Regions from separate parts of the Schinkia azotoformans genome, predicted to be linked through region 2. Evidence: a T-box and tRNA genes for the amino acid it is inferred to sense, from the RefSeq annotation. Region 2 holds a T-box; the other regions hold tRNA genes.

Evidence for each region. The T-box of region 2 lies ahead of P9E47_RS22230 (glycine--tRNA ligase). A T-box ahead of a tRNA ligase gene usually reads a tRNA of that ligase, here a tRNA-Gly.
Region 1: it has a tRNA-Gly gene. The T-box ahead of P9E47_RS22230 (glycine--tRNA ligase) is inferred to sense a tRNA for this amino acid. The anticodon was not compared.
Region 3: it has a tRNA-Gly gene. The T-box ahead of P9E47_RS22230 (glycine--tRNA ligase) is inferred to sense a tRNA for this amino acid. The anticodon was not compared.

What each region holds. Positions count from the first base shown of each region.
Region 1 covers NZ_JARSMD010000005.1:168,713-179,958, reverse strand. The annotation lists rRNA gene rrf (5S ribosomal RNA) at 1-22, shown strand, start outside; tRNA gene P9E47_RS03235 (tRNA-Val) at 30-105, shown strand; tRNA gene P9E47_RS03230 (tRNA-Thr) at 118-193, shown strand; tRNA gene P9E47_RS03225 (tRNA-Lys) at 214-289, shown strand; tRNA gene P9E47_RS03220 (tRNA-Leu) at 299-382, shown strand; tRNA gene P9E47_RS03215 (tRNA-Gly) at 392-466, shown strand; tRNA gene P9E47_RS03210 (tRNA-Leu) at 472-560, shown strand; tRNA gene P9E47_RS03205 (tRNA-Arg) at 585-661, shown strand; tRNA gene P9E47_RS03200 (tRNA-Pro) at 735-811, shown strand; tRNA gene P9E47_RS03195 (tRNA-Ala) at 831-903, shown strand; tRNA gene P9E47_RS03190 (tRNA-Met) at 921-994, shown strand; tRNA gene P9E47_RS03185 (tRNA-Ile) at 1,034-1,110, shown strand; tRNA gene P9E47_RS03180 (tRNA-Ser) at 1,137-1,229, shown strand; tRNA gene P9E47_RS03175 (tRNA-Phe) at 1,236-1,311, shown strand; tRNA gene P9E47_RS03170 (tRNA-Gln) at 1,355-1,429, shown strand; tRNA gene P9E47_RS03165 (tRNA-Gly) at 1,437-1,510, shown strand; tRNA gene P9E47_RS03160 (tRNA-Ile) at 1,520-1,593, shown strand; tRNA gene P9E47_RS03155 (tRNA-Asn) at 1,717-1,791, shown strand; tRNA gene P9E47_RS03150 (tRNA-Ser) at 1,795-1,885, shown strand; tRNA gene P9E47_RS03145 (tRNA-Glu) at 1,904-1,975, shown strand; gene addB (helicase-exonuclease AddAB subunit AddB) at 2,254-5,823, shown strand; gene addA (helicase-exonuclease AddAB subunit AddA) at 5,816-9,556, shown strand; gene acsA (acetate--CoA ligase) at 9,815-11,246, shown strand, end outside.
Region 2 covers NZ_JARSMD010000054.1:20,510-31,755, forward strand. The annotation lists gene P9E47_RS22195 (ABC transporter permease) at 1-1,103, shown strand, start outside; gene mciZ (Z-ring formation inhibitor MciZ) at 1,114-1,332, opposite strand; gene P9E47_RS22205 (NUDIX hydrolase) at 1,460-2,014, shown strand; gene P9E47_RS22210 (endonuclease Q family protein) at 2,011-3,225, shown strand; gene spoIIM (stage II sporulation protein M) at 3,344-3,985, shown strand; gene fur (ferric iron uptake transcriptional regulator) at 4,133-4,609, shown strand; gene P9E47_RS22225 (peptidoglycan D,D-transpeptidase FtsI family protein) at 4,683-6,812, shown strand; T-box leader at 6,873-7,068, shown strand; gene P9E47_RS22230 (glycine--tRNA ligase) at 7,139-8,527, shown strand; gene P9E47_RS22235 (YqzK family protein) at 8,738-8,962, shown strand; gene xerD (site-specific tyrosine recombinase XerD) at 8,989-9,879, shown strand; gene deoB (phosphopentomutase) at 10,076-11,246, shown strand, end outside.
Region 3 covers NZ_JARSMD010000006.1:951-10,095, forward strand. The annotation lists gene nosZ (Sec-dependent nitrous-oxide reductase) at 1-983, opposite strand, end outside; gene P9E47_RS03250 (hypothetical protein) at 1,008-1,433, opposite strand; gene P9E47_RS03255 (GNAT family N-acetyltransferase) at 1,534-1,950, shown strand; gene abc-f (ribosomal protection-like ABC-F family protein) at 2,005-3,639, opposite strand; gene P9E47_RS03265 (hypothetical protein) at 3,911-4,183, opposite strand; gene P9E47_RS03270 (hypothetical protein) at 4,388-4,813, opposite strand; gene P9E47_RS03275 (hypothetical protein) at 4,878-5,009, opposite strand; gene P9E47_RS03280 (class I SAM-dependent methyltransferase) at 5,026-5,730, opposite strand; partial or broken gene P9E47_RS03285 (sigma-70 family RNA polymerase sigma factor) at 5,841-5,957, opposite strand; partial or broken gene P9E47_RS03290 (helix-turn-helix transcriptional regulator) at 6,478-6,671, opposite strand; gene P9E47_RS03295 (LysE/ArgO family amino acid transporter) at 6,931-7,539, shown strand; tRNA gene P9E47_RS03300 (tRNA-Arg) at 7,601-7,674, opposite strand; tRNA gene P9E47_RS03305 (tRNA-Ile) at 7,707-7,780, opposite strand; tRNA gene P9E47_RS03310 (tRNA-Gly) at 7,785-7,858, opposite strand; tRNA gene P9E47_RS03315 (tRNA-Tyr) at 7,878-7,962, opposite strand; tRNA gene P9E47_RS03320 (tRNA-Phe) at 7,970-8,042, opposite strand; tRNA gene P9E47_RS03325 (tRNA-Asp) at 8,096-8,171, opposite strand; tRNA gene P9E47_RS03330 (tRNA-Met) at 8,175-8,251, opposite strand; tRNA gene P9E47_RS03335 (tRNA-Ser) at 8,293-8,385, opposite strand; tRNA gene P9E47_RS03340 (tRNA-Met) at 8,419-8,492, opposite strand; tRNA gene P9E47_RS03345 (tRNA-Pro) at 8,515-8,591, opposite strand; tRNA gene P9E47_RS03350 (tRNA-Arg) at 8,615-8,691, opposite strand; tRNA gene P9E47_RS03355 (tRNA-Lys) at 8,721-8,796, opposite strand; tRNA gene P9E47_RS03360 (tRNA-Val) at 8,973-9,048, opposite strand; tRNA gene P9E47_RS03365 (tRNA-Glu) at 9,056-9,127, opposite strand.

The DNA of each region.
Region 1 (11,246 bases), on a different contig from region 2:
TGAGAGTAGGACGTTGCCAAGCGAATAACGGAGGATTAGCTCAGCTGGGAGAGCACCTGCCTTACAAGCAGGGGGTCGGCGGTTCGATCCCGTCATCCTCCACCATAATACTAATATGCCGGCTTAGCTCAATTGGTAGAGCAACTGACTTGTAATCAGTAGGTTGAGGGTTCAAGTCCTTTAGCCGGCACCACTTTAAATCTAATTTAGTACGAGCCATTAGCTCAGTCGGTAGAGCATCTGACTTTTAATCAGAGGGTCGCAGGTTCGAATCCTGCATGGCTCACCATTTGAATACGCGGGTGTGGCGGAATTGGCAGACGCACCAGACTTAGGATCTGGCGCCTTTGGCGTGGGGGTTCGACTCCCTTCACCCGCACCATTTAAATATGCGGAAGTAGTTCAGTGGTAGAACACCACCTTGCCAAGGTGGGGGTCGCGGGTTCGAATCCCGTCTTCCGCTCCAAAAGTGCCGGGGTGGCGGAACTGGCAGACGCACAGGACTTAAAATCCTGCGGTAGGTGACTACCGTACCGGTTCGATTCCGGTCCTCGGCACCATTTTAAAATTAAGTTAGATTTAATGCGCCCGTAGCTCAATTGGATAGAGCGTCTGACTACGGATCAGAAGGTTATGGGTTCGACTCCTGTCGGGCGCGCCATTTTAAAGGATCTTCCATTAAGGGCCGTCACTTCCTGTGACGAACATGGAAGCCAGAACATCCTATTCAAGTCCGGGAAGTAGCTCAGCTTGGTAGAGCACTTGGTTTGGGACCAAGGGGTCGCAGGTTCGAATCCTGTCTTCCCGACCATTAAAATGATATGTTTTCTGGGGGCTTAGCTCAGCTGGGAGAGCGCCTGCCTTGCACGCAGGAGGTCAGCGGTTCGATCCCGCTAGTCTCCACTTTATAAACTTAATATGGCGGTGTAGCTCAGCTGGCTAGAGCGTACGGTTCATACCCGTAAGGTCGGGGGTTCGATCCCCTCCGCCGCTACTTTAGTTTTACAATTGAATTAGGATAGAACTTAGAAAGGGACCTTTAGCTCAGCTGGTTAGAGCAGACGGCTCATAACCGTCCGGTCGTAGGTTCGAGTCCTACAAGGTCCACCATTTATAGTGAATAGGTTTTAAATTACGGAGGAATACCCAAGTCCGGCTGAAGGGATCGGTCTTGAAAACCGACAGGCGGGTTAAACCGCGCGGGGGTTCGAATCCCTCTTCCTCCGCCATAATATGGCTCGATAGCTCAGTCGGTAGAGCAGAGGACTGAAAATCCTCGTGTCGGCAGTTCGATTCTGTCTCGAGCCACCATTTATTACTAAGATGTCCAGTATTAATCATGATGTTAATTCAATGGGCTATAGCCAAGCGGTAAGGCAACGGACTTTGACTCCGTCATTCACTGGTTCGAATCCAGTTAGCCCAGCCATTTTTATGCGGGTGTAGTTTAATGGTAAAACTTCAGCCTTCCAAGCTGATGTCGTGGGTTCGATTCCCATCACCCGCTCCATAATATTATGGGCCTGTAGCTCAGCTGGTTAGAGCGCACGCCTGATAAGCGTGAGGTCGATGGTTCAAGTCCATTCAGGCCCATTAAACGTTATTCAGTACTGAATAATGTTTAAGCCTCCGGCGGATGCCTCAGATTTTCAGAGGAAATTATTGAGCTTGCTCGATAAAATCTGGGTACAAATACGCCAAGGTGTATTTGATTTTTCCACAGTAGCTCAGTGGTAGAGCTATCGGCTGTTAACCGATCGGTCGCAGGTTCGAATCCTGCCTGTGGAGCCAAATGGAGAAGTACTCAAGTGGCTGAAGAGGCGCCCCTGCTAAGGGTGTAGGTCGGGTAACCGGCGCGAGGGTTCAAATCCCTCCTTCTCCGCCATTTGTAATTATATAATCTGGCCCGTTGGTCAAGCGGTTAAGACACCGCCCTTTCACGGCGGTAACACGGGTTCGAATCCCGTACGGGTCATAGAAAAAGATCAAGAGATAAATCTTGATCTTTTTGTTTTTTATAAATGTTGATTTTAGAAAATGATTCCCACCCAAGGCTCCAAACCACAACACCGGGAATCAAAGCATGTGAATCAGCCCGATTCTCTCATTCCCATTCAGAATTCCCTTCACTTCACAACTCCAATTATTTTTTCAGTCATTCCCATAATGGTATAATAATTTACAGCATAACCATTCATCAGAATTCATGAATCAATCAACATTCATTCAATTTAGCAAGTAGGGGGGATAATTATGTCATCGTTACGATTTGTCCTAGGACGTTCGGGGAGCGGAAAATCAACCTTTTTATTAAACGAGGTTATCGATAAACTAGAGCAAGACCCGTTAGGCTCACCAATCATCTATCTAGTACCCGACCAAATGACCTTTCAAATAGAATATCAATTAATAAATACACCAGGATTACATGGTATGATCCGTTCGCAAGTGTTTAGTTTTACGCGCTTAGCTTGGAGGATATTACAAGAAACGGAAGGCTTTAGCCGCTTTCATCTTAATAGTGTCGGCCTACATATGCTTCTTCGGAAAATTGTAGAGCACCGCAAGGATGAACTGAAGGTGTTTACAAGAGCTGCCGATCAAAACGGTTTTATCAAACAGCTTGAAGAAATGATCGCAGAATTTAAGCGGTATTGTATTACTCCGGAACTCCTTCAAGAAAAAAGTGTGGAGCTTTCTCACACAGATAATAGTAATTCCAATAAAGAAATATTAGCTAATAAACTTAATGACTTTCAGTTAATTTATCATGATTATGAAAGTCATTTATTGGTGCATTATGTGGATTCCGAGGATTACCTTCGCCTTTTAGCTGAAAAGATATCAAAGTCCGAGGAACTAAAAGGCGCAGACGTGTACATTGATGGATTCCATAGTTTTACACCGCAGGAATTGGAGGTTCTTAGCGAGTTGTTAAAGCAGTGTAACAGTGTTACCGTTGCTCTTACACTTGACCCAACTGATCTTCATCAGGATATCGATGATTTAAATTTATATCGAATGACAGTTAGTACATACTTTAGCATCTTAAATGCTGCTAAGGAGAACAACATAGGGCTTGAAAAACCTGTGCTTTTGAATGAGCCGTTCAGGTTTATAAAATCACCAGCACTGCATCATCTTGAACAGCATTACGACAGCCGTCCAAGTGTTAAGTTTTCTGATAAAGCCGCAACAACTGATAAAACAACCAATGCAAACAAGACTGACAAACCAACAGAAAATCTAGCGATTAACATCAATGCCGCTGTCAACCGCCGCGCTGAGGTCGAAAGTGTTGCTCGAGAAATTTTGCATATAGTAAAAACTAAAAACTACCGTTGGCGTGATTTCGCTATTTTATTAAGAGACAGCCACTCCTACCATGATCTTTTAAAAACTGTTTTTGAGGATTACCATATTCCATTGTTTTTAGATCAAAAACGATCAATGTTAAATCATCCGCTCATTGAATTTATCCGTTCATCGTTGGACGTAATTCAAGGTGGATGGCGCTACGAACCTATCTTTCGATGTGTCAAAACGGATGTACTGTTTCCGTTTGACAGTAATAGAGACCGAATCCGTGAAGATATGGATCAGTTTGAAAATTATGTGTTGGCTTACGGGATTCAGGGGAAGCGTTGGACTGATAAAAAGCCATGGGAATATAGACGTTTCCAAGCGGTTGAGGGCCAAAGTATCCCTAAAACAGATAAAGAAAAAGATTACGAGAAAAAAATCAATAAGTTACGCAGCTTAATCACAGAACCTTTCCTTGCATTCGAGAAGAATTCAAAAAAAGCTAAAACTGGCCGTGATTATTGTGAGGCACTTTATTACTTTTTAGAAGGATTACAAATTCCGGATAAAGTGAATCGACTTTGCATTGAGGCCGAGGAAGCTGGCAACTTAACCGAATCAAGAGATCATAGTCAAGTATGGCAATCTGTCCTTGAGCTTCTAGACCAAATGGCATCCTTAATGGGGGAGGAAGAGCTTTCCTTCGATCTTTTCCGTAAAATGATACATTCCGGCTTGGAAAGTATGCATTTTGCGACGGTACCACCGGCCATGGATCAAGTGTTGGTTGGAGATATGGAACGCTCCCGTTTTTCAAATATAAAATGTACATTCATTCTTGGGGTGAATGATGGCGTCATTCCATTAAAACCCGTAGAAGAGGGAGTTGTAACCGAAGAAGAAAGAGAGTTTTTAGCAAGTACCGGCTTCACATTAGCACCCGGAAGTAAGCAGCAGCTCTTGGATGAACAATTTTTAATTTATCTTGCTTTAACGAGTGCTTCAGAGTTACTGTATTTAAGCTATCCAATGGCTGATGATGAAGGGAAATCTCTTGTTCCATCAATTTTATTTAATCGTCTTAAAGACCTTTTCCCGGCATTAAAAGAAAACCTCATCTTAAACGAGCCGAATGAGGAAGCACCGGAGCAGCAGCTGAACTATATAACAAATCCTAAAAAGACGATGTCCTATTTGTCACTTCAGCTGCAAAATTGGAAAAGGGGTTATCCTGTTCATGAATTATGGTGGGACGTTTATAACTGGATCTCTGAACAAGAAAAGTGGGAAAATTACGGTAAAAAGGTGTTAGGAAGTTTATTTTTCATTAACACTACCAAAAAACTTCCTGAGGATATTAGTCGTGAATTATATGGTGAGGAAATAAAAGCAAGTGTGTCACGAATGGAGCTTTTCCAGTCCTGTCCATATTCCCAATTTATTTCGTATGGGCTGCGTTTAGAAGAGCGGCAAATTTTCCGGCTTGAAGCACCGGATATCGGACAGTTATTCCATGCAGCTTTAAAATTGATTACGGATATCATTCAACAAAATGATTTGAATTGGTCGAACCTTACGAGAAAACAATGCGAGCAGCTAGCCTTTGAGGCGGTAGAACGGTTGGCTCCAAACATTCAAAAAGAAATATTGCTGAGTTCAAATCGCTTTCATTACATTAAAAGAAAGCTGCAGCAGGTCGTTGGACGGGCCTCCATCGTATTAAGTGAGCATGCCAAAATAAGTGGTTTTGAACCGATCGGTCTTGAGTTGTCTTTCGGACCAAAGGGGCCGTTATCACCGCTCCGGTTTACATTGAAAAATGGCTGCACAATGGAGGTTGTTGGCAGAATTGACCGAGTTGATAAATCTGCCGGCGAAAATGGCGTTTACCTCCGAGTGATTGATTACAAGTCAAGCCAAAAAGCTTTGAATCTGACAGAGGTTTATTATGGGCTTGCCTTACAAATGCTGACCTATCTTGATGTTGTGATCACTAATTCAAAGCAGTGGATTGGTACAGAAGCCTCTCCGGCTGGAGTACTATATTTCCATGTTCATAATCCAATGCTTAATAAGTCTACTATTCCAACATTTGAAGAGATTGAAAAAGAAATCTATAAACGATTTAAAATGAAAGGTTTGCTTGTTGCTGACCAAGAATCGATCCGTCTTATGGACCGATCACTTGAGACAGGCTATTCGGATGTTATTCCAGTTGCTTTGAAAAAAGACGGTGGCTTTTATAGCAATTCCTCCGTTGCTAGCGGGAAGGATTTTGACCATATTAGGAGCTTTGTCCGTACAAAAATTCGAGACATTGGCACAGCGATCACAGATGGAGTTATTGATATTGAACCGTATAAAATGAAAAATCACACCCCATGTGCATTTTGTTCCTATAAATCGATATGTCAATTTGACCGTTCATTCCAAGAGAACAAATATAATATTTTAATTCCTGAAAAAAATGAAGATATCTTAGAAAAAATTCGTATGGAGGGAGGAAAAGACCTTGAATAATGAACTTAAAAAACCAGAAAACAGCACATGGACGGACGACCAATGGCGGGCAATCGCCACAAGCGGGAAGGATATACTCGTTGCGGCGGCAGCTGGGTCAGGTAAAACAGCGGTCTTGGTTGAACGAATTATTAAAAAAATCACGTCCGTCAATAACCCTGTTGATGTCGATCGCTTATTAGTCGTTACGTTTACGAATGCAGCTGCAGCTGAAATGAGAAAAAGAATTGGCGAAGCGTTGGAAAAAGAAATTGCTAAATCTCCTTCCTCTCTCCATTTGCGCAGACAATTGACACTATTAAACCGAGCATCCATTTCGACGCTCCATTCATTCTGTCTCAACGTATTGCGAAAATATTATTACTATATTGATTTGGATCCTGGCTTTCGTATTGCAGATGAAACAGAAGCAGAACTGTTGATGGAAGAAGTAATGGAGGAGCTTTTTGAGGAGCAATATAGTTTAGAAAACAATGAGTGTTTCTATGATTTAGTTGATCGATACAGTGATGACCGTAGTGATATAGAATTGCAGCTCTTAATTAGAAAATTATACGATTTCTCCCGTTCCTATCCATGGCCTACTGAATGGTTGGAGCAAATCGTTCAGGCCTATGATATTGATGATATAAGTGAGATTGATGAATTATCATGGATGAAGGATCTAAGAGAGGATATCAAAATTCAACTGCAAGGATGTAGGGAGCTCCTAAATCGTGCTTTGGAAATAACGAAACAGCCCGGAGGACCTGCTCCCTATGCTGATAATATCAATCTTAACCAACAACTAATCCAAGACCTTCTATTCGCAAGTGAACAGTCATGGCAAAACATTTATGAAGTCATGCAAACAGCGTCTTTTGGTAAACTTAAGCCTTGTAAAGGTGATGAATATTTAAAAACCATGCAGGAAAATGTGAAGGGTCTTCGCGAAAAAGCAAAGGATCAATTTGAAAAAATAAAAGACGAGCTTTTCAGCCGCAAACCTGAGTATTTTCTTAAGGATATTCAGGAGATGAAACCGGTTGTTGAAACATTAATTGAGCTCGTTAAAGAATTTTCAAATCGCTATGAAATAGTAAAAAAAGAAAAAGGAATTGTCGACTTTGCAGATTTAGAGCATTTTTGTTTGCAAATTTTGAAGAACGAAATGTCAACGGCTGGCGGGCTTGTACCCTCCGAGGTAGCCGAAAGCTACAGAGATTTATTTCAAGAGGTGCTGGTGGATGAATACCAGGATACAAACTTAGTTCAGGAAACAATTATTAAATTAGTGTCCTGCTCTAATAATTTATTTATGGTAGGCGATGTGAAGCAGTCGATTTATCGTTTCCGGTTAGCAGAACCACATCTATTTCTGACAAAATATAGATTGTTCCAAAAAGAAGATTCTGAAGAATGCGCAGGAATTCGGATTGATTTGTCAAAAAACTTCCGTAGCCGTGCTGAAGTATTAGCGGGAACGAATTTTATTTTTAAGCAGATCATGAATAAAACTGTTGGAGAAATTGAGTACGATGATGATGCGGAGCTAAAGCTAGGGAATCTGAATTACCCTGAATCCGAAGAGACAAAAGCCGAACTTCTCTTGATCGATCGGAAAGACAAGTCAACTGAGAAAGAGGTAAATGACGACGGGGATGATGAGGACGAATCAATCTCAGCGGATATAGTAGAATTGGAAACTGTTCAATTAGAGGCGAGGGTTATAGGTTTAAAAATAAAAGAATTAATAGAAAAGCCTTATAAAGTGACAGATAAAAGCGGGAACGAGCGAAACGTAACGTATCGTGATATTGTCATTCTATTACGGTCGATGCCATGGGCGGAAACGATTATGGAAGAATTTAAGGAGCTTGGAATTCCGGTATATGCCGAGCTTTCTACTGGCTATTTTGAAGCAACAGAAGTTACGGTGATGCTTTCCCTTTTAAAGATAATCGATAATCCGTATCAGGATATCCCATTAGCCGCTGTCCTCCGTTCACCGATTGTCGGCTTAACGGAAGAACAGCTGGCAATGATTCGAATTCACGATAAAAATAATGGTTTTTTTGAGAGTGTAAAAAGCTATATCAGATCTGGTGCCAATCATGAATTAGCCGGAAAACTAGATTTATTTTACAAAGAATTAAAGGCATGGAGAACAAGAGCAAGGCAAGGGGCTTTATCTGAATTGATTTGGCAGTTATACAGGGATACAGGGTATTTTGATTATGTTGGTGGTCTAGCTGGTGGAAAACAGCGTCAAGCTAACTTACGGGCTCTTTATGATCGGTCAAAGCAATATGAGGAAACGTCTTTCCGTGGCTTATTCCGTTTCTTGAGATTTATAGAACGTATGCAGGACCGCGGGGAAGATTTAGGAACGGCTAGAGCTCTTGGAGAGCAAGAGGATGTCGTCCGGATGATGACGATTCATAAAAGTAAAGGTTTGGAGTTTCCAATTGTTTTCGTAGCGGGTCTTGGCCGACAATTTAATATGCAGGATCTACGAAAAAAAGTGCTGTTGCATAAAGAACTCGGATTTGGCTCTAAGCTTGTTAATCCCAAGCTTCGTATTACATATCCAACGCTGCCTCTTCTTGCGATGAAACGACGGCTGCAAATGGAGCTGTTAGCTGAAGAAATGCGTGTTCTCTACGTTGCCCTGACAAGAGCAAAAGAAAAAATCTACCTTGTCGGCACTGTAAAGGATATGGAGAAAACGATGGATAAGTGGAATAGTGAAATAGACGAGGACGAATGGTTATTACCGGATTATGTGCGGGCAAAAGCAAAATGTTATTTAGACTGGATTGGACCAGCCTTAATCCGTCACCCGGATTGTACCGTATTAAGCGCCAAAGAATATGCCAACGAAATTTCTTCTCATTCTTCTAAATGGGAGGTCAATGTTCTAAATGCCGAAAACTTTCCTAAGGATTCAAGTGAATCTGTGAAACAAAATTTAGAATTACTAAGCGATATTGAAAATTGGCGGGCTGTCCCAATCGAAAGCGCAATGAAAAATGATGTTTATCATCAACTTTCATGGAACTATCCATTTATGCAAGCACAAATCAAACGCTCGAAGCAATCCGTATCTGAGATAAAATCTAGAAAACAAGTGACCGATGCGTATGCGGATACAGCATTAATCCAAAGGTTCCGGGCCCCATTACAGGACCGCCCAAAGTTTTTACAGCAGAAATCGTTAACGGCCGCTGAAAAAGGAACGGCAATGCATATGGTGATGCAGCATATTGATTTACGTGCAGATATCACACCTGAATCGCTGGCTAATTTACTAGCATCGATGGTGATTAAGGAGCTATTAACTGAAGAACAAAGTACAGTAATTGAAATAGACAGTATCATTCAGTTTTTTGAAACTCCGTTAGGACAACGATTAGTAAAGGCCGATAAGGTTCGTCGTGAAGTACCTTTTAGCTTGGCACTTCCTGCGAAAGATGCCTATCCTGATTGGGCGGAGGAGGATACTGCCCATGTTTTAGTTCAAGGGGTTATGGATTGCGTTTTTAAAGATGATAATGGAGTCGTGCTAATCGATTATAAAACCGATACAATTACCGGCCGTTTTAAAAACGAGGAAATTGCCAAGAAAACATTGGAAGAACGCTATCGTTTGCAAATTGATTTATACGCAAAGGCACTTCAGGACATTTGGAAGCTGCCATCTGTCGAAAAATATCTATTTTTGTTTGATGGAAGCCTTTTGATTGAAATGTAGATGTTATATAACAATTTACTAAAAACTCGTATTACAGTTGGTTGCATTTACCAAGTAATACGAGTTTTTTATTTAGCGAATTCTGTCTAATGGTGTAAATATTTTATTTCAACCTAAAATAAGCTGCTTGAAAGCGTATTATTCTTTTGTAAGAAATTTATAAAATTTTGTGAACATTTTAAAGAATATTTAAAGTTTTGTCGATATGTGGTAGTGTTATATAACAAGAGAAAATCTTATTATTGGGGGTCAGGGGATATGACAACGAACGCAATGACAAATGAAGTACTATTGATTGATGAAACAGCAAATCTAAAAAATTATGATGAAGCAGTTGCCAATTTTGACTGGAAAGAGATTGAGAAGACGTTTACTTGGTACCAAACAGGAAAGGTTAACATGGTTTACGAAGCAATCGACCGTCACGTAAACAATGGAAAAGCGGATCAAACTGCCTTGTTTTTTACAGATGGTGTCCGTGATGAAGCCTATACTTATCAGGATATCCAAAAGCTTTCAAGTCAATTTGCGAACGGATTGCGTTCATATGGTGTGGAAAAAGGGGATCGCGTCTTTATTTTCATGCCTCGTACACCGGAATTGTATATTTCGCTTTTAGGAATTATTCGTATGGGGGCGATCGCAGGTCCGTTGTTTGAAGCGTTTATGGAGGAAGCTGTAAAAGACCGTTTGAGTGATAGTGGAGCGGTAGCAGTTGTAACAACACCTGCCTTACTAGAACGGATTCCAGTTGATGAACTACCTGAATTAAAACATGTCATTTTAGTAGGCGGAGAAGAGACAACAGCTGATAATCAAGTTTTATATCAAGATTTAATGAGCAAGTCTGATGAATATACAATTGAATGGGTAGACCGTGAAACGGGTATGCTGCTTCATTATACGTCAGGATCTACGGGAAAACCAAAAGGGGTTCTTCAAGTACATGATGCCATGATTCATCAATACCTAGCAGGAAAATGGACGTATGACCTTCGCGAGGGCGATGTATATTGGTGTACAGCTGACCCAGGCTGGGTAACTGGAACTTCAGCAGGTATGTGGTCACCTTGGTTAAATGGTGTAACCGCTGTTCTCCGTGGCGGACGTTTTAAAGCTGAAGAGTGGTTCCAAACGCTAGAAAAGTATGGTGTAAATGTTTGGTTCAGTGCACCAACAGCTTTACGAATGATCATGGCAGCAGGAAATGAGCTTCCTAAGAAATATGATTTATCAAAGCTGCGCCATATCCTTTCAGCTGGCGAACCATTAAATCCTGAAGTTGTTCGTTGGGGATTAGAGGTATTAAATCATCGGATTCATGACAACTGGTGGATGACTGAAACTGGTTCTTGTATTTGTGCGAACTTCCGTTGTAACCCAATTCGCCCTGGTTCAATGGGCAAGCCGCTTCCAGGCATTACACTTTCCATCGTTGATGACCAAGGAAATGAATTACCGGCAAACAGAATGGGCAACTTGGCGATTAAACCAAAATGGCCGGCAATGGTACGAGCTATTTGGAATAACCAAGAGAAGTATGATCAATATTTTGAAACTGGCTGGTTTGTAACTGGTGACTCTGCTTACAAGGATGAAGATGGCTACTTCTGGTTTGAAGGCCGTGTGGACGATGTTATCAATACATCTGGTGAGCGTGTTGGACCATTTGAGGTTGAGAGCAAGCTTG
Region 2 (11,246 bases):
TTATAAAAGAGTTTATCCAAATTCGTCGTGACCCTCCTAGCTTAGCTATTGCGATTGCAATGCCCTTAATGATGCTCTTATTATTTGGCTACGCGGTCAATACGGATATTGACCATCTGCCCACTGTCGTTTGGGACCAGGATAATAGTGAAGCAAGCCGTGATTTAGTTCAAAGCTTTGCTAATACTCAATATTTTGATATAGATTGGATTGTCTATAGCGGTGACGAGATCCAAGCTTTAATTGATGATGGCAAAGCCAAGACAGGGATTGTGATTCCACCGGATTATAGTTCCAAGCTAGATCGGCATGAAACCACTTCTGTTCAATTGTTGATCGATGGTACAGATCCAAATGCTGCAAGAATTGCCTTAAGCAATGCCCAGCTCTTAACCCAGCATGAATCACTGGCGATTCAAGAACAACTTATGGAAAAAAGGGGGCTTAGTAATATTGAACAGCCGATCGAAATATTACCGCGGGTTTTATATAACCCGAATATGGAGAGTTTGATCTTTAATATCCCAGCTCTTATCGGCTTAATCATGCAAAATGTGACGGCTATTTTAACCGCTTTTGCCCTCGTCCGTGAAAAAGAAAGAGGAACGATGGAACAGCTCGTTGTAACACCAATCCGGCCGGTAGAATTAATGCTCGGCAAACTGCTTCCCTATGTCTTTATTGGGATATTTTCTTTTACAATCGTATTAGTAACGGGTGTCGGTTGGTTTGGGGTGCCGGTGAAAGGCAGCATTACCCTATTGATCGCTCTTAGTTTTTTATTTTTGATTACAACATTGGCCGTTGGAATGTTGATTTCTACTGTTGCCAAGACACAGCTTCAGGCGATGCAAATGTCATTTGCCTTTATATTGCCAAGTGTTTTGTTGTCAGGCTTTATGTTCCCACGAGAAACAATGCCTGTTTTCATTCAGTGGATTGGAGGTATAATCCCGTTAACTTATTTTTTAGAAATATTACGAGGGATATTCTTAAAAGAAAGTACACTTGCCTCCTTATGGCAGGAAACTGTGATTCTTTCCGTTTTTGCCTTCCTAATCTGTTTACTGGCAACATTAAAATTTAAAAAGAAAATTGAGTAAAAGACTGTCTTTATGGCAGTTTTTTATTTTTTTGAGGAAACAGTAAATAATATTGCGAGCGTTTTGGCATCTTATTGGTAGAAGTAGAAACGATCGTATACGTATGATTATTTTTTTCAATCAATTCATTTACGGAAGTAAAATGCTGGCTATATTCTTTTAGCATGGCTCGAATTTCTTTTACTTTTCCTACCATTTTAAAGCTGTTGTTTTGAACATAGATCTTCATAAATAGGTCTCCTTTTCACGGTCTAGCTCCAGTCCTGTCGTGCGCTGAACGGGCGCTTTTGCTTTTCTTTTGGTATGGTAGACTTTATGATAGATTGATGAGAAGTAGAACAAGGAGTTGCAAAAATATGGAACATTTAAGAGAAAAAACATTATCATCTACAGAAATTTACAATGGTAATATTATTAAGGTTAGTTTGGATGAGGTCGAGCTCCCTAATGGGCATACAAGTAAACGAGAAATTGTAAGGCACCCCGGAGCTGTTGCGATTATTGCGTTAACAGATGAAAAAAAACTGCTATTAGTTCGCCAATATCGAAAACCGCTTGATATGATTATTTATGAAATTCCGGCGGGAAAACTTGAGCCGGGAGAAAAACCATTTGACTGCGCCCGGCGTGAATTGGAGGAGGAAACGGGTTATAAGTCGGACTCTATTAAGCATATTCAATCTTTCTATACTTCACCAGGTTTTGCAGATGAAATCGTTCATGTCTACTATACAGATCGGTTAGAAAAGCTAGAAAATTCCGCGGGTTTGGACGATGATGAATTCCTAGATTTGCTAGAGGTTACCCTTGATGAGGCCGGGACATTAATAGAAGAGAATAAAATATATGATGCTAAGACTGTTTACGCCGTTCAATATTTACAGTTGAAGCAAAGTCAGGGATTATTATGAAGCAATTTTTCGTAGACCTTCATATCCATATTGGGCGAACAAAAACTGGACGGCCCGTAAAAATTACGGGGGCGAAGTCTTTAACAATTGAAAATATTTTATATGAAGCCTCTTTTATAAAAGGAATGGATATGATCGGGGTGATTGATTGTCATGTTCCGGAGGTTCTACAGGAATTAAAGGTCTTAATAGAAGAGGAAAAAGTAGTTGAAGAAGAAGGAGGCGGCCTTCGTTTTTCAAATGTTACTTTAATTTTAGGCTCAGAGATAGAAGTTTATGATGAGACTTGCCATGGACCCATTCATGTGTTGGCGTTTTTCCCAACCTTAGCTATTATGGAGACATTTAGTGGTTGGTTACAAGAGCGGATGAAAAATATCACACTAAGTACACAGCGCATCTATGAAACAGGGCGGAATCTTCAAGAAAAAGTGAAGCAGTTAGGCGGTCTGTTTATTCCGGCTCATGTTTTTACACCGTTCAAAAGTCTATATGGTGTAGGTGTAAACGTATCACTTACGGAAATATTAGACCCGAAATTAATAGATGCAGTGGAACTTGGGCTTAGTTCCAATACCGAAATGGCCGATCAATTAATGGAACTCCATCAGTTTACGTTTTTATCTAATTCTGATGCCCATTCATTAGGGAAAATTGCTAGAGAGTACCAAGCCATTCGAATGGATCGCCCTACTTTTTCTGAATTAAAACTGGCTCTAGCGAATAAACAGGACCGGAAAATTTTTGCGAACTACGGACTGGACCCAAGGCTCGGTAAATATCATCGAACGACATGTGCGAAATGCTTGACACGATTAGAGGACAACTGGGAATGCTGTCCAGCCTGTGGACATAAAGGAATGACAAAAGGGGTATACGAACGTTTACTTGAGCTAAAAATGGCACAGGAAAAAGAGCCGGGACATTTGGTAGAGAAAATAAAAATAGAAGAACGTCCTCCCTATATCCATCAAGTCCCATTGGATTTCATCCCAAAGCTTGGACCGAAAACGTTGGAAAAACTGCGCGACCATTTTGGGACAGAAATGAATATTATTCATTTTGTTCCTAAAGAAGAGCTGCAAAAAATCGTAAGCTCATGTATTGCTGAGATGATTTTGCAGGCAAGAAAAGGGGAGTTATCAGTAACAGCTGGCGGTGGTGGACGATACGGGAAAGTGAGCAAGGCGTTGGAGCTAGACAATGACTAAAATTCTCCCGAAAAATAGAGTCATAGATTCTTGGGAAACCTCATAGAATACAGTAGAGCCAAATGATAATGTAACTAGAGTTTTCGCTCTACTTATTGTTTTTTGAGGGGGATTTTTTATGAACCGCACATTAAAATCAGTCGTTATGAATCATTTTCGAGAAAACTCATCGATCTATTTATTTACGACTGTCTTATTATTAATAGGAGTCATTTTTGGGGCGATCATCGTGAACAGCTTAAGCTATTCACAAAAGGAGGACCTATACTATTACTTAAGCCGCTTCTTCGGACAAGTATCACATGGTGAATTTGCTAATGCCTCATTAATGTTTAAACAAAGCTTTATTCACTATGCCAAGTACGTTGGGTTAATGTGGATTTTAGGCTTATCCATTATCGGTTTGCCAATCATATTAATTTTACTGTTCTTAAAAGGAATTGTCGTTGGTTTTACAGTTGGTTTCTTAGTGAATCAAATGGGCTGGTACGGATTTTTATTATCCTTTGTTTCGGTTATGCCGCAAAATTTGATTTTAGTTCCAGGGTTTATTTTTATCGCAACGGCTGCCATTTCCTTTTCAATTAGGATGATCCGGAAGCAGTTTGTTAAAAAGGTAAATGAACCAATATTCCCTTATTTTGTACGGTATTCCTTTGTTATGGCCGGCATTTTATTAATCATCAGTGTAGCCTCCTCTTTTGAAGCCTATGTTTCTCCAATTCTAATGAAAAATGTGATCGATGTCATTTATAATTAGATTGATTTTCTGATCAATTTAGAATAATTTTAATAAGGGAATTAAATTAACCTTTAGAATTTAGTATAATTCTAATTTGACACCCTTTTCGTATATCGACTATAATGATAATTGAGAACGAGGGAGGGGTCTTCTATGGAATCTTCTATGGAAAAAAGAATAGAAAGAATAAAAAAGCAGCTGCATTCTCAAAGTTATAAATTGACACCACAACGTGAAGCAACCGTCCGGGTCTTATTAGAGCATGAAGAAGATCATCTTAGTGCTGAAGATGTTTACCTCCTCGTGAAAGAAAAATATCCTGAAATAGGATTAGCGACAGTATATCGTACGTTGGAGTTACTAACAGAATTAAAAATAGTGGATAAAATTAATTTTGGAGACGGAGTTGCCCGTTATGATTTAAGAAAAGAGGGTGCTGCCCATTTCCACCATCACTTAGTATGTATGGAATGCGGTGCTGTGGATGAAGTTCAAGAGGATTTATTAGGTGAAGTTGAAAAAATAATTGAAAAAGATTGGAATTTTAAAATCAAAGATCACCGTCTTACCTTCCATGGTGTATGTCATCGCTGCCATGGGAAAGAAGCGAAAGAAAAATACAAAAACCTTGCCTTTGAATAGAAGGCAGGTTATTTTTTTATGGTATAATGCATTAATATACGTAAAGGGCTAGAAAAGATAAGGATGACTATAAATGACGAATCATGATAATACAAAAAAGAAATCCCATATCCCGTTTCGTTTGAACTTTTTATTTTTCTCAGTTTTTCTCCTGTTTTCGATAGTTATTTTGAGACTGGGAGTTGTTCAAATTGTTAATGGAGAGGAATATACAAAAGAGCTTGAAAGAACAGAGAATATAATTGTCGAAAATCCAGTTCCGCGCGGGAAAATTTATGACCGTAAGTGGAGAACGATTGTTGATAATGAGCCAGTAAATGCGATTGTATATTCTCGCATGCCCGGTACTTCACATGAAGAAAGATTGAAAGTCGCGACTCAATTAGCAAAATATATTGAAATGCCTATCAATGATATTTCAGAAAAGGATGAACGTGATTTAAAGGATTATTGGCTGATTAAGTTCCCTGAAAAAGCAAAAGAAAAGTATACCGAAAAGGAATTCAAGGAGCTTGAGGATAATGAACTGTATAAATTACAACTCAAACGGATAACAAAAGAGGACATATCCGTTTTTACTCCAGAGGAGCTTGAAGTTTTCAAAATCAAACGGGAATTAGACCGTGGCTATGATCTCACCTTAAATATTGTCAAGGACCATGTTTCCCAAACGGAATTTGCGGTTGTTAGTGAGCATTTAAGTGAACTCCCTGGAATCGATATTATGACAAACTGGGATCGGAAATATAATTATGGCACGACCTTTCAAACCATTTTAGGAAATGTAACCCAAGGCCTCCCAGCTGAAAAAATAGACTATTATTTAGCACGGGATTACAGCCGGAATGATAGAATCGGGGCAAGTTATATTGAACAACAATATGAGGATGTTTTAAGAGGAAGTAAAGAAAAGGTTAAGTTCATTAAAGATAAAAGCGGCAATATCCTTGACACAGAGGTTGTGTCAGAAGGCGAACGCGGCCAAGACCTTATTTTGACCCTTGATATGGAGCTTCAAAAGAAGGTTGAACAAATTATTGAAGAAGAATTAATGAAAGCGAAAAAGACGGTCGGCAACTATTTGATGGACCGTGCTTTCGTTGTCATGATGAATCCGAAAACTGGTGAGATTCTTTCATTAGCGGGTAAGCAGCTCGTTACTAATAACGGGAAACTCGAAGTTCAAGATTTTGCAATCGGAACAATGACAAGTCAATACGAAATGGGCTCTGCTGTAAAGGGGGCTACGATCCTAACGGGCTACCAAACAGGTGCGATCAAGCCTGGCACTTTTCTGTATGATGAACCGCTTCAAATTAAGGGAACGAAATTAACAGGATCTTATACAAGAATGGGTTCCATCAATGATTTAACAGCATTAAAGAAATCTTCAAACGTTTATATGTTTAAAACTACAATCAATATGGCAAATGCTGTATACCGTTACAATGAACCATTAAATATTCAACCAAAATATTTTGATATGATGCGCTATTATTTCAGCCAATTTGGCTTAGGAGTAAAAACAGGTATTGATTTGCCAAATGAGGCGAGTGGTTATATCGGAAAAGAAACTAGGCCGGGTTTGTTGCTATTTATGAGTATTGGGCAGTATGATTCCTATACACCACTACAAATGGCGCAATATGTGTCAACAATAGCTAACGGCGGTTACAGGATGAAGCCGATTATCGTGAAAGAAATCAGAAAGCCAACCAATGATACAGAAATGGGTAATGTGCAATACGAATTTAAACCAGATGTGTTAAATAAAGTGGATATGGATGAAAAATATGTGAAGCGTGTGCAGGAAGGTTTCCGTCAAGTGTATCAAGAGTCCGGTGGGACGGCCTATGCCTACTTTGGTAATGCACCATACAGTCCCGCGGGAAAAACGGGTACAGCGCAGAGTCAATATTACGGGCCAAAAAGAGAATATTATGGAGCAAGTACGTATAATTTGAGCTTAGTCGGCTATGCTCCATTCGATAATCCAGAGGTCGCTTTCTCCGTTGTAGTTCCATGGGTAAGCTCTGATAAACATCCGATTAATAAATATATTGGCCGTCGTATAATGGATGCTTATTTTGAACTGAAGAAATCAGAAGCGACACCGTCAACTGAAGATCAACAGACAGGGAATGATACATCCGGAAATACAACTGCGAATACGAACACAGAAGCAGAAAATATTCAACAATAATAAACTTGGTCTTGACGTTTCATTACCTAATTGGTATGATATCTTACAAATTCATATTTGGTTAAAACTATGAAGGACAATAGTAGCTGAACAATCTCTTTTTAGCGAGCAAGGGATGGTGAAAGCCTTGTAAAGAAATTCAGTGAAACGGCAGTCTGGAGTTAACTATTTTAAAGTGAGTGCATTGGTAAAGCTATACCGTTTTGCAATGTACTAATTAGGGTGGAACCGCGGGAATAATGCTCTCGTCCCTAAGCTGATATTTTTGGCTTAGGGATGGGAGCTTTTTTATATGTATATTTATTTAATCTAAGGAGTGCATGGTAATGGCAGTAGAAAAAACAATGGACAAAATAGTCGCAATGTCGAAGCATCGGGGCTTTGTTTTTCCAGGCTCTGAAATATACGGTGGTTTAGCAAATACATGGGATTATGGTCCACTAGGAATTGAGTTAAAAAATAATGTGAAAAAAGCATGGTGGCAAAAATTCGTGCAAGCATCTCCCTACAATGTCGGCTTAGATGCAGCGATTCTTATGAACCCAAGAACATGGGAAGCATCAGGACATATTGGCAATTTCAATGATCCGATGATCGATTGCAAACAATGTAAAGCCAGACACCGAGCTGATAAAATAATTGAAAATGCACTGGATGAAAAGGGAATTGAACTGGTTGTTGACGGTTTGCCATTTGAAAAAATGGAGGAGCTCATTAAAGAGCATGATATTGCATGTCCAGATTGTGGCAGCAAGGATTTTACGTCTATTCGTCAGTTCAACCTTATGTTTAAAACACATCAAGGTGTGACTGAATCAAGTGCGAACCAAATCTTCCTACGTCCTGAAACAGCACAAGGTATTTTCGTTAACTTTAAAAACGTTCAACGCACGATGAGAAAGAAACTGCCATTTGGTATTGCTCAAATCGGTAAAAGCTTCCGTAATGAGATTACACCAGGAAACTTTACATTCCGTACAAGAGAATTCGAACAAATGGAGTTGGAATTTTTCTGTAAACCGGGTGAAGAATTAAAATGGTATGAATACTGGCAAAAGTTCTGTGAAAACTGGCTATTAGCATTAGGAATGACAAAGGTAAATATGCGTCTTCGTGAACATTCTGAAGAAGAACTTTCTCACTATAGTAATGGAACAACGGATATTGAATATAAATTCCCATTCGGCTGGGGCGAGCTTTGGGGTATTGCTTCTCGTACAGATTATGACCTAAAGCAGCATATGGAATTCTCTGGCGAGGATTTCAACTACCATGATCAAGAAACGAATGAGCGTTTTATTCCATACTGTGTTGAGCCGTCACTCGGGGCAGACCGCGTAACATTAGCATTTTTAGTGGATGCTTATGATGAAGAAGAGCTAGAGGACGGAACAACTCGTTCTGTAATGCACTTCCACCCTGCTTTAGCACCATACAAAGCAGCGATCCTACCTTTATCTAAAAAATTGTCTGATGAGGCACGTGCCATTTTCGAAGATTTGGCTAACTACTTCATGGTCGACTTTGATGAATCTGGCTCCATCGGTAAACGTTACCGCCGCCATGATGAAATCGGGACACCATTCTGTATTACGTATGACTTTGATTCTAAAGAAGACAATATGGTAACCGTACGTAACCGTGACACAATGGAACAACAACGGATGCCGATCGCAGATTTAAAGAAATTTATTGAAGAAAAAACCAAATTTTAATTTCATGTAAAAAAGAGGGTGTTCAAAAATGCTTTGGACATCCTCTTTTATATCTCCTTATATTTACAAATCCTTGATTTTTCTGTAGTTTAGAATAAGGAATACTTTCTTCTTTTTTCCACAATGTATAAAATTTCTCATTGTTGACATATCTTTAAATATAGGGTTGTACACTTGACACTATTTTTATTGATTTTGGAGGAATGAGACATGTCAATTTTAAAAATTGCCTTTGATACATTAAAAGTTTTTATATTATTTACGGGCTGTACATTGCTTTTTTATTTCGGAATTATCTGGATAAATCAAGAGTACGAACAATATCACCGTTATGATGAGCCGGAGGGCGGGGCTTTAAAGGTATCTGCTCAAGCAAAAGATTTTACACCTACATGGGTTGATCGTCTTATTTATTTTTATCAAAACGGGGAGTAAGTCATTAAAGGAGAGTTCCAGTTTTTATGAATGACCACTTAGAAGAATTTTTACAATATTTATTGACTGAACATGGGGCTGCTAAAAATACGGTTGATTCTTATCGCAGGGATATAAAACAATATATAAAATATCTTGAAACAGCCGAAAAACTCCAATCATTCGATGCGGTTGGTCGAATTCACATATTCAATTATTTAGCATCTTTAAAAGAAAACGGCAAGGCATCTTCATCCATTTCCCGAACGTTATCATCAATACGGGCGTTGTATCAATTTTTACTCCGCCAAAAAATTACGATGGAAGATCCAACCCTTCATATTCAATCCCCACAACTTGAGAAAAGAATGCCTACGGTGCTGACACTAGCTGAGGTAGAGACTTTATTGAATACACCTAAAGAGGATAATGAATATGGGGTTCGCGATAAGGCCATGTTGGAGTTGCTATACGCCACCGGAATTCGAGTATCGGAATTAGTTTCTTTGAATCTGGAAGATGTGAATGTTTCCTTACAATTTGTTCGTTGCAGTGGAAAAGGGAAAAAAGAAAGGGTCATTCCATTAGGAAAAATTGCAACAACTGTATTAGTAAATTATCTTGAAAATGCACGGGGGAAGTTACTTAAAGATAAGGAAAATGAGGCTTTATTTGTAAATCACCATGGCCAAAGGCTGTCAAGGCAAGGATTTTGGAAGATTCTTAAGGGCATAGGAAAGGATGCAAATATAGAAAAAGAACTTACGCCACATACGCTGAGGCATTCCTTTGCTACTCATCTTTTGGAAAATGGCGCAGACCTTCAAGCAGTTCAAGAAATGCTCGGGCATGCCGATATTTCAACAACTCAAATATATTTACAAGCTTCAAAAGCTAGATTAACAGATATATATAAGACCTATCATCCACGGGCCTAATTTTGTGGATAGTATTCTAACACCCAAAGACCTAAACTTAATCTTTGCATAAACAAAATGAGGCAAGAGTATCAAGGTCTGACGTCAGATAATAAATATAATCATAGTAATTAGTTCCATCAAAGGGAATAGTATTAAAGGTCTTAATTTTATTTAGCAGTAGTTACGTCAAGGCGATTTGATTGGAGGGAATAAAATGAAATTCAAACGGGTTTTCTTAATTGTAATGGATTCAGTTGGTATCGGAGAAGCCCCCGATGCTGAAAAATTTGGTGACAAAGGCGCAGATACACTAGGTCACATTGCCGAGCGTATGAATGGCTTAAATATGCCAAATTTAGCGAAGCTCGGTCTTAGCAATATTAGAGAAATTAAAGGTGTACCCGTTGCGGAACGCCCATTAGCTCATTATACAAAAATGCAAGAAGCTTCAGTTGGGAAGGATACAATGACTGGACACTGGGAGATTATGGGTCTTAATATTGATACGCCTTTTCAAACATTCCCACAAGGGTTTCCAAAAGAGTTAATTGATGAAATCGAAACTCGTACCGGTCGTAAGGTAATCGGGAACAAACCCGCTTCTGGGACGGAAATACTTGTTGAACTAGGGAAAGAGCATATAGAAACGGGCAGTATAATCGTCTACACATCAGCTGATTCAGTCCTACAAATTGCTGCCCATGAGGAAGTGGTACCGTTGGACGAGCTTTATAAAATATGTGAAATTGCCCGAGAGCTTACTTTAAATGAAAAGTATATGGTTGGACGCATCATTGCCCGCCCATTTATTGGGATACCTGGAAACTTCGAAAGAACAGCGAACCGCCATGATTACGCACTCAAACCATTTGACCGGACAGTCATGAATGAATTGAAGGATAATCAATTTGATGTTATTGCCGTCGGGAAAATTTCGGATATTTATGATGGCGAGGGTGTTACAAAAAGCTTGCGAACGAAATCAAACCTTGATGGAATGGACCGTCTAAATGATACATTTAAAATGGACTTTACTGGCTTAAGCTTTCTAAATTTAGTCGATTTCGATGCAAAATTTGGGCATCGCCGTGACCCAATTGGCTATGGAAAGGCATTGGAGGAATTTGACGAACGACTAGGCGAAGTTTTCGATTTAATGAATGATGATGATTTATTAATGATTACTGCTGATCATGGTAATGATCCAGTTCATCCAGGTACAGATCATACGAGGGAATATGTACCACTCCTCATCTACCATAAGGGGATTACGGAAGGAAAACAGTTGCCGATCTCAAAAACATTTGCAGATATTGGTGCAACTGTTGCCGATAATTTCGGAGTTTCACTGCCAAAGTATGGAAATAGCCTTCTCGATATTCTTT
Region 3 (9,145 bases), on a different contig from region 2:
CCAGAAGCAATAAAACGCGTACCGTCCGGAGTAACATCAACACCATGCGGGGATTTAGCTGTCGGTACTAAGAATATACCTCCCTTATGCTTCTCAGGAAAAATCATCTTTACGTCCCCAACCATGTCGTATTGCCCATCTGCTACCATTTTCTCAAGCTCTTTCCAATTATAAAGAACGATATAATCTCGGTCTTTTTGAGAGGCATTAATTTCCATTTCCGTCGTTGCTTCTTCCGTATTATAAGTTGTCATAACGGACCAACCTTCCGAACCTTTTTTCCCGGCATCAGACAAATCAAATGACCATGGAGGCAAAGCAACTTGATAAGCCAGCTCAAGCTTTTTCTTATCTTCATTAAACGTAACTGCAGACATTACACCTCTATATTTCTCGTTATATTCGTCTAATGGTGCATATTCAAAACCTAGAGGAACAGCAAAACGAGTCGGCAAGAATAAATACTCCGTATTCGGTGTAACAAAAGCCGCACAATGCGGACCACCTGTATTTGGAACCTTTAAAATATCCATCGTTGTAAACGTTTTTAAGTCCAAGACTGCTGCACGATTATTGGCAACATCTGTGGCAAATAAATACTTTCCATCATAATCTCCATCTGTTTCAGATAAAGCCGGATGGTGGAGGTCACCCCAAGTATATCCACCCATTAATTCTTTTGTATGTTTGTCATAGCCATACCCTGTTGCGGAATCCGGCGAAAAGACTGGAATGGTTCGAATACGCCGCATTGAGGGTACACCATAAATAAACATTTGCCCGGAATGGCCTCCTGAAGCAAATAGATAATATTCATCATGCTCTCCAAACGGAACATAAGTCCTTTCGGCATATGAAGCAACATTTGAGGCATTGGTATTTGTATTTGCTTGATTCGTATTTCTATCAAAGTCAGCAAAAATAACGGTTGAAGCTAGTCCACCTGCCACTAAGCCTGTAATGGCCGCTATCCATTTCTTCATAAAAACACCTCCAAACAAGCATTCTTACTTCTCTGATGCAGTCTTCAATGCTTCAAGAACTGCTTTTAATTCATCCTCTGTCAAGGGTTTGTCTCCAAGCACACCAGCCATTACAGCAGATGTCGGTTTTTTGAGAAATTCCTCAATCGGCACACCGTGCTTTCCCTCAACATTTACATAGGCTTGTGATAAATCCGGACCGGTCGCCCCCCCTTGAATATTAAGTGCAGACACACTATGACAGGAAATACAACCGCGTTGAACAAGGATTCTTCCTTCATTATCAGATGCATCACCCTGTTGTTGATCGATCGCTTTATCCTTTGCAGCTTGATCTGTTTGTTCTCCGTTTTGTGCTGGTTCTGAAGCTTGGTTATTTTTAAAGAATAAGTACCCACCACCAAATGCTATGGCAAAACAAATTAAAAAAATTGCTACATTCTTGCCCATAAGGCCCCCCCTTCCTTCCTTATTCATTGAATTTTTTTTAGTATTTTCCTATCATTTTTTATTATTCCTATTTTTGGGTTAAATTCACTAAACACAAAAAATGTGGGACACAGTTCCCGACCCTGTGTCCCGATGCTTGCTGTTAAGAAAATTAGATGGTATCGTCCTTTTAAGGACATCATTTTATTTTGCGGTAAAAAACAAATTGAGGAGATGGTATAGAATGGACGAATTTAAGCTAGGTAATAATGAAATTTACATGGAGGAAAATGGAGAAGTAATAGCAAGAATACAATTTGTGCCGAGCGGATCCGATGAAAATGGAAAAGAGCTCATTACTGTAAAGCATACAATTGTTAATGAAGGACATAATGGCAAAGGGCTTGGGAAAAAATTAGTGAATAGAATCGTGGAATATGCGAAGGAAGAAAATATTGCTATTATCCCAGAGTGTACTTACGCAAAGAAAGTACTTGAAAGTAACGAAGAATTTCGGGAAGTTCTTGCAAAGAGATAACTTAACTAAAAGTGGGACACAGTTCCCGACCCTGTGTCCCACTTCTTTTGGCAATCACTTCCCAAGCGATTTGATTTGCTTTGTTAATTCGTTAAATTTCAAATCAAGCTCTGCGTATGCCTGATCCTTTGGGGTGAGAAAGCTCAGCTTTCCTAACACTTCTTGTCTTTCAGTTTCAAGCTTCAACCGCAGCTCTTCTTTAGAATCATTATTCTGGACTGGTTCTTTCCACTGCCTGTGAATCCTATTATTCGAAATCTCGAGTTTACCGCTTGTTGTCTTTTCAAGAAAATAGCGGTCATGTGATACGACTAAAAGTGTCCCATTGTACAGTGATAGAGTGTTTTCCAACTGTTCACGTGAGGCTAAATCAAGATGATTGGTTGGTTCATCTAAAATGAGTACATCTTTTTCCTCTAAAATATAAGCCATTAGCTTACACTTTACCCGCTCCCCCATACTCATAGCTGCAATCGGCTCTTTCCACTGTGATGCCGTAAAGCCGAGGTGCTTCATTAAATTTTGAACTTGCCCTCTTGCTTCAAATGTTTCTCGATAAAATAACTGTTCTGGCGTTTGGGCAAGCGGCAGGTCAAACACTTCCTGAGTTAGATAGCCGATCTCAGCTGAAGGCGATACCCAGACATTTCCTTGAGCCGTTTCCTCACCCATAATTATTTTTATTAAAGTCGTTTTGCCACTGCCATTCGGTCCTATTAACGCCAACTTTTCGCCATGCTGAATTGTAAAATTAACGTCTTTAAATAAAGTTCGCCCATCAAAAGCCTTCGATAAATTCTTAACCTCTAAAAAACGTTTCCCTACCTTGGTATTGGCCTTCATTGAAAAACGTACAGTGTATTCCGGTTCAACCCGCTCCACCTTTGCTTTTTCAAGTTCTTTCTCAAGACGCTTTTGTTTTGACTTTACTTGCGAATCCATACGTTTTGCTTTTACACGATAATATTCCTTAAAACCTTCTTTTTTCGTGGACTGGGCATGTGCTTTTTTTGACCAAGAAGTAAGCTCGTTGATTTGTCCCTCAATTTGTTCAACCATTTTTTGCTGTTTCTCATATTCCCGCGCTTGTGTTAATCTTTTCTGTTTGCGGGCATCCATATAACTTGAATAATTACCTTTGTGTTCAATTAACTTTCTACCTTCAATAGACCAAATCTTTGTTGCAACTTCATCTAAAAAATAGCGATCATGCGATACCAAAATAATCGTACCTTTAAATTGTTGCAATTGTTCCTTAAGCAATTCCTTGCTTGGTTCATCTAGGTGGTTTGTCGGTTCGTCCAAAAGCAATAAATCAGTAGCCCTCGCCAACCCTTTGGCAAGCCGCGCCTTCAATTTTTCGCCACCACTTAATTGTGAAAAATCACCTGTTGGTACATGCCATTTCTCAAGCAGTTTACTTTCGCAATATGTCAACTCCTCTACTGAAAAATTTTTCGTTTCCTGTTCCACCAAGACAATCTCTGGACTTTGAACGAGCCATCTAAATTGCCCTTTTGTTGGCACTAACGTCTTGTTTATTAATTGCAGCAAAGTTGACTTCCCAGCACCATTTTTTCCAATAATGCCGATCCTATCTCCTTCTTGAACACTTGCATTCACATCTTCAAAAACCGTGACATCATTGACTTCATATCCGATATTTTGTAATTTTAATAATTCACGCATATAATCGCCCCTCTTTATAGTAGGAAGGATTCGAACCCCACAAATCTCCGGAAATTAAAAAATCCTCCCAATTTTGTTGGAAGGATTAGTCGCATTTTTGTGTACTCAAATAAAGCTATTCACTAATAGCTCAAGTTATATATGAAAAATGGGCAGACTAATCCTATTTTGTATGATTTGAAATATTTTCATTTCAAACTTTTAAAAATAAGATTAGTTTAACATCGGCCACCCATCATCCCTTCTGTTGTTTATTACTATCATTATAACATTAAACGCTTGTTTTAGCTAAACGGATTCTTTTTAAAAGTTGAATGGCTGCAGCACCAATTAGCGCCATTACTATAAATGTAAAAACTAAATACATGGGACTTCCTACATATCCAAATGAAACCTCGTTTTGAAGAACCGTTACATTTTCATAGGCATTCTCTATATCCGGTACAAAGTTCCACGTTTGACTCAATCCATGAACTAGACTTCCCCCAATATAAATGACGTGAATAACGATTGAAAAAATTACAGCTTGGAAAAATAATCTCAAAGTTTCCACCTCTCTCGAAATTCCATTATCATCTTTATTATACAGTTGTTTATTTGGACAGTAACCAATTAACTTCCATTTTACTGAAATATTAATTAAACATTTATTTAAAATTGCCCCTCCTTTTGAACTTGGCTAGTTCACCAATTTATTCAGAACTAAAATTCCAAAATCAGTAAAAATAAATTATACTTATTGTAAAAGTCAAAACTTCTTTACATTAATCAACAACACGATAGCAGTCATTGTGTTAAAAATTTCTGCTAAAATAACTAAAACAAAGTTGAAAATTCCCGTTCTGAACTCTTTCTCACCTGCAGGGTATTGAGAAGTATTGAAATCATTGTTAGTTAAATATGTAATGAAGCCTAAAATCATTATTAGATATATTGAATTAAAAACTATTCCGAATAAATATCCTAATTTCTTTTGTTTTTCCTTAATATCGAATATTAATGAAATGATATGTACAAATAACATAAATAGAATACAAGGCCATGGAAATCCAATAAAAAGGAAATATACGAAGAAGAAAATTGGTGAAACCAATTCTAAACAAGCAACTACTATTTTTCTATTGTTTATTAATTTATCAATGACTCGATCGTAAGTTAGCTTTCTTAGCTCCATATTCCCCCCCTCAATATACACACCTCAAGAATAGAGAATTATCTTTAATTTAAAAGAGAGATTGTCAATTTACTGGAGAAACTAACCTTACATCTTTTTCAAGTACAGCCACCACTTCTGCTGAATCCGTAGCTATTCTTCTTTCATATTCGCCAACGTTAGTTAAACCCAATGGCGTTACTATGTATTTTAGCAAGCGTCATTTTACTCATTTATTTTTCAATAGTGAGAAAGTTAGTTGCTGATGGAAGAAATCGAAATTCTGTTTTGTTAATTTTAATATTTATGCCAATTTCACTTATGTCATCTATTAGTTTGTTTAAATGCGGGTAAATTCCATCTTTAAAATCAACCAATGGATATATCAATATTGATCCACCTTTTTGTGTAATCCTTATCATTTCATTAATAGCATCTAAATGAAATTTATAATCAAATTGTTCTCGATATAAAAATAGAAAGTGATTACAAAAAACTAACGCAAACGTATCATTATCAAAAGGTAAGAACGGCAAGGTTGCGGAAATATATTTTTCTTTATTATTATCTTCACGATAACTTTCTATAAATTGATTTAAAGAACGTTCTCGAATTTCATCGTGATGTTTTAGACTTTTATAATCGTTCCATATAAAAAGATTTTCATTTTGGGATAACTTTTGAGAGGCTATTTTAATTTCCTTTTTTCCTAGATCATACATTTCTTCACTTGTAAGGGTGTATAAAGGGTCAACTGCTATAGCCTCATATCCTTTTTGATTTAATTCGGCAGTAAATGAAGAGGCCCCAGATGCAATATCAAGAATCCTTCCATCACTTAACAAGCCTTCTTTTAACATAAACATTTCTTTATACTCTTGGTAAGAGCGACATGTCATCGCAACTCCCGATTGAGCATACAACTCAGTTTTACACATTTTCTCGTCTCTCCTTTTCTCAACTTGGCTCAACTAATCTCGGCTAACAGATTTATTATAGGAAAAATTTGTAAAACATTCAAGTTATTTTACTTTCTGATTCGTTAGTATACCAGATCCTTAGCTATCTCGGCATCTTTCACATAAGAAAACGCCAATCGTACCAACTCATTACCATATTCAATCATTATTTTTTCTAATATGGAGTCTTTTTCTTCTCTGTCCAATCTACTACCCTCCCTTTCAACCTACTTCAAGTTCTGCTATTAGACGATTATCAAATCATAATAGGTTCAATATTAAAAAAGTATTTATTTTAACACCAAATACTAATCCTTACTTAAAATATTCTGCTATTTCTTCATCCGTCAAACCTTGTCTTTTCAGCATATTCTTGCTTACCACTTTTAGGCATTGGGTCTGCCATCTTTGCATTTTCATCATAAGAAAATTACTTTCCCCTTATACTGTTCAAGGAAAAGTAGGACTTTCTCATGTTTTTTACAAGCGGATCTTCCTTAACATAGGTTTGAAGTAAATTGATAGATTCACCTTTTTTTAATTGGTTAGTTTCATCTCTTAAAATATCTTGAACCATTATTTTGGTTTTAACAAATTCAACGTCACTATATGTAAAGATTTTTACCCTTTTCCTTAGTTTGTGCAGTTATTACAATAGGTGATGCTTCCGCAAGATCCTCTAAATTTTGGAAATCTGTTGCAAATACTGAACTTATCTCATGATTATTAAATAAAACTGCTTGACCAATGTACAATAGGACGACCTAAAACATAAGATAAATTAAATACCCATTCTAAACTTGGATCATATTTATTATTTTCAATGGCATTGATTGTTTGCCTTGTCACATTACACAAATCTCCTAATTTTCCTTGTGAAAACCATTCTTTTCTCTGTATTCCTTGATTCTATTTTCCATGACTAAGCCACCTTTAGATTTTGTAAGGTGTCAAACATTCTTTACACTTCATTTATCTTACATGTGCTTACCACTTTTTGCGTATTATTTGTAAAGAATTATTGTGACAATAAGCCACCCTCTATTTTGAACAGGATTCACCTGAAGCTCCCTTTTATTTTTCAAAAAAGTAATGCTTCTCAATATATTTGAATCTACTCCTAGTGTTATAATTTAGTGACTTGACTGTTACATAGTAGAAAGGGTTGTAGATTATTAAATGATAAGCGCTATTATACACGGGTTTATACTGGCCTTTGGACTTATTCTTCCATTAGGCGTCCAGAATGTATTTGTTTTCAACCAAGGAGCAACTCAACCAAGATTTAGTAGAGCATTACCGGTTATAATTACAGCGTCCCTTTGCGATACGTTCCTTATATCCTTGGCTGTATTAGGTGTATCCGTTATTGTTTTCGGGATTCCATGGATAAAATTCACTCTTTTATTGGTTGGAGTATTATTTTTAGCATATATGGGCTTTGTCACTTGGAAAAGTAAATCAAATACAAGCTCATCAGAAGCGAATGCTCTTTCTCCCAAAAAGCAAATTGCCTTTGCTACATCGGTCTCATTGTTGAATCCTCATGCCATAATGGATACGATTGGGGTAATTGGAACAAGTTCATTATCCTATTCAGGAATGGACAAACTTGGATTTGCTTTAGCTTGTATTACTACTTCTTGGATATGGTTTATTGCACTAGCTTTGGTAGGAAGACAAGTTGGTAGATTAAACAACTCAGGAGGATTTATTACAGTTCTTAATAAGATATCAGCTCTCATAATGTGGGGAACAGCAATCTATCTTATTTTTACATTAATATAAAAAAGAACCCCGATTCAAAATTGAGTTTCGGGGTTCTTTACATATTCATGCGTATATATTACGCGCCTTAGAGGATTCGAACCTCTGACCGTACGCTTAGAAGGCGTATGCTCTATCCAGCTGAGCTAAAGGCGCATTATAGTAAAAATAATTTATAATGAAAACAATGGGCCTAAATGGACTCGAACCATCGACCTCACGCTTATCAGGCGTGCGCTCTAACCAGCTGAGCTATAGGCCCATATTGGAGCGGGTGATGGGAATCGAACCCACGACATCAGCTTGGAAGGCTGAAGTTTTACCATTAAACTACACCCGCAAAATTTAAGGAAAATAAGTGGTGGAGGGGGACGGATTCGAACCGCCGAACCCACAGGGAGCGGATTTACAGTCCGCCGCGTTTAGCCACTTCGCTACCCCTCCAAAAGGATGGCTCGAGACAGAATCGAACTGCCGACACGAGGATTTTCAGTCCTCTGCTCTACCGACTGAGCTATCGAGCCAAAAAAGAATAAAAAAATCTATAATAACAGCAGCAATGCTACTGGAATAAAGATGGCGGTCCCGACCGGGATCGAACCGGCGATCTCCTGCGTGACAGGCAGGCATGTTAACCGCTACACCACGGGACCATTTGGTTGCGGGGACAGGATTTGAACCTGCGACCTTCGGGTTATGAGCCCGACGAGCTACCAGACTGCTCCACCCCGCGATAGTAAAAATTATTTAATATTGTACTTTTTTCAAAGTGAATGGCGGAGGAAGAGGGATTCGAACCCCCGCGCGGTTTAACCCGCCTGTCGGTTTTCAAGACCGATCCCTTCAGCCGGACTTGGGTATTCCTCCGTAATAAATATTTACTTTTCATGGTGAACTATATAGCGGCGGAGGGGATCGAACCCCCGACCTTACGGGTATGAACCGTACGCTCTAGCCAGCTGAGCTACACCGCCATAAAAATTAAGATTTTTAGAATGGTCGGGAAGACAGGATTCGAACCTGCGACCCCTTGGTCCCAAACCAAGTGCTCTACCAAGCTGAGCTACTTCCCGATAGTGCATTTTCATAAAAATAATGGCGCGCCCGACAGGAGTCGAACCCATAACCTTCTGATCCGTAGTCAGACGCTCTATCCAATTGAGCTACGGGCGCAGTAATGTAATTTAAAGCGAATAATTAAATGGTGAGCCATGCAGGATTCGAACCTGCGACCCTCTGATTAAAAGTCAGATGCTCTACCGACTGAGCTAATGGCTCATATAATATTTTTACAATATTTATGATTTCAAAACTGAATTTAGATATGAATTAATATCTATGTCATTCCAACCTTAGAAAGATTATTCAAATGATCATCGGTTGGTATGCTGAAGACTATTTGAGGAAGCATATTGGGCACGCTCTAGCAAATGAGCTAAGCCGACATGATGTTATGGTGGAGGATGACGGGATCGAACCGCCGACCCCCTGCTTGTAAGGCAGGTGCTCTCCCAGCTGAGCTAATCCTCCGAATTAGTGACCCGTACGGGATTCGAACCCGTGTTACCGCCGTGAAAGGGCGGTGTCTTAACCGCTTGACCAACGGGCCAAAGTAAAACAACTACTA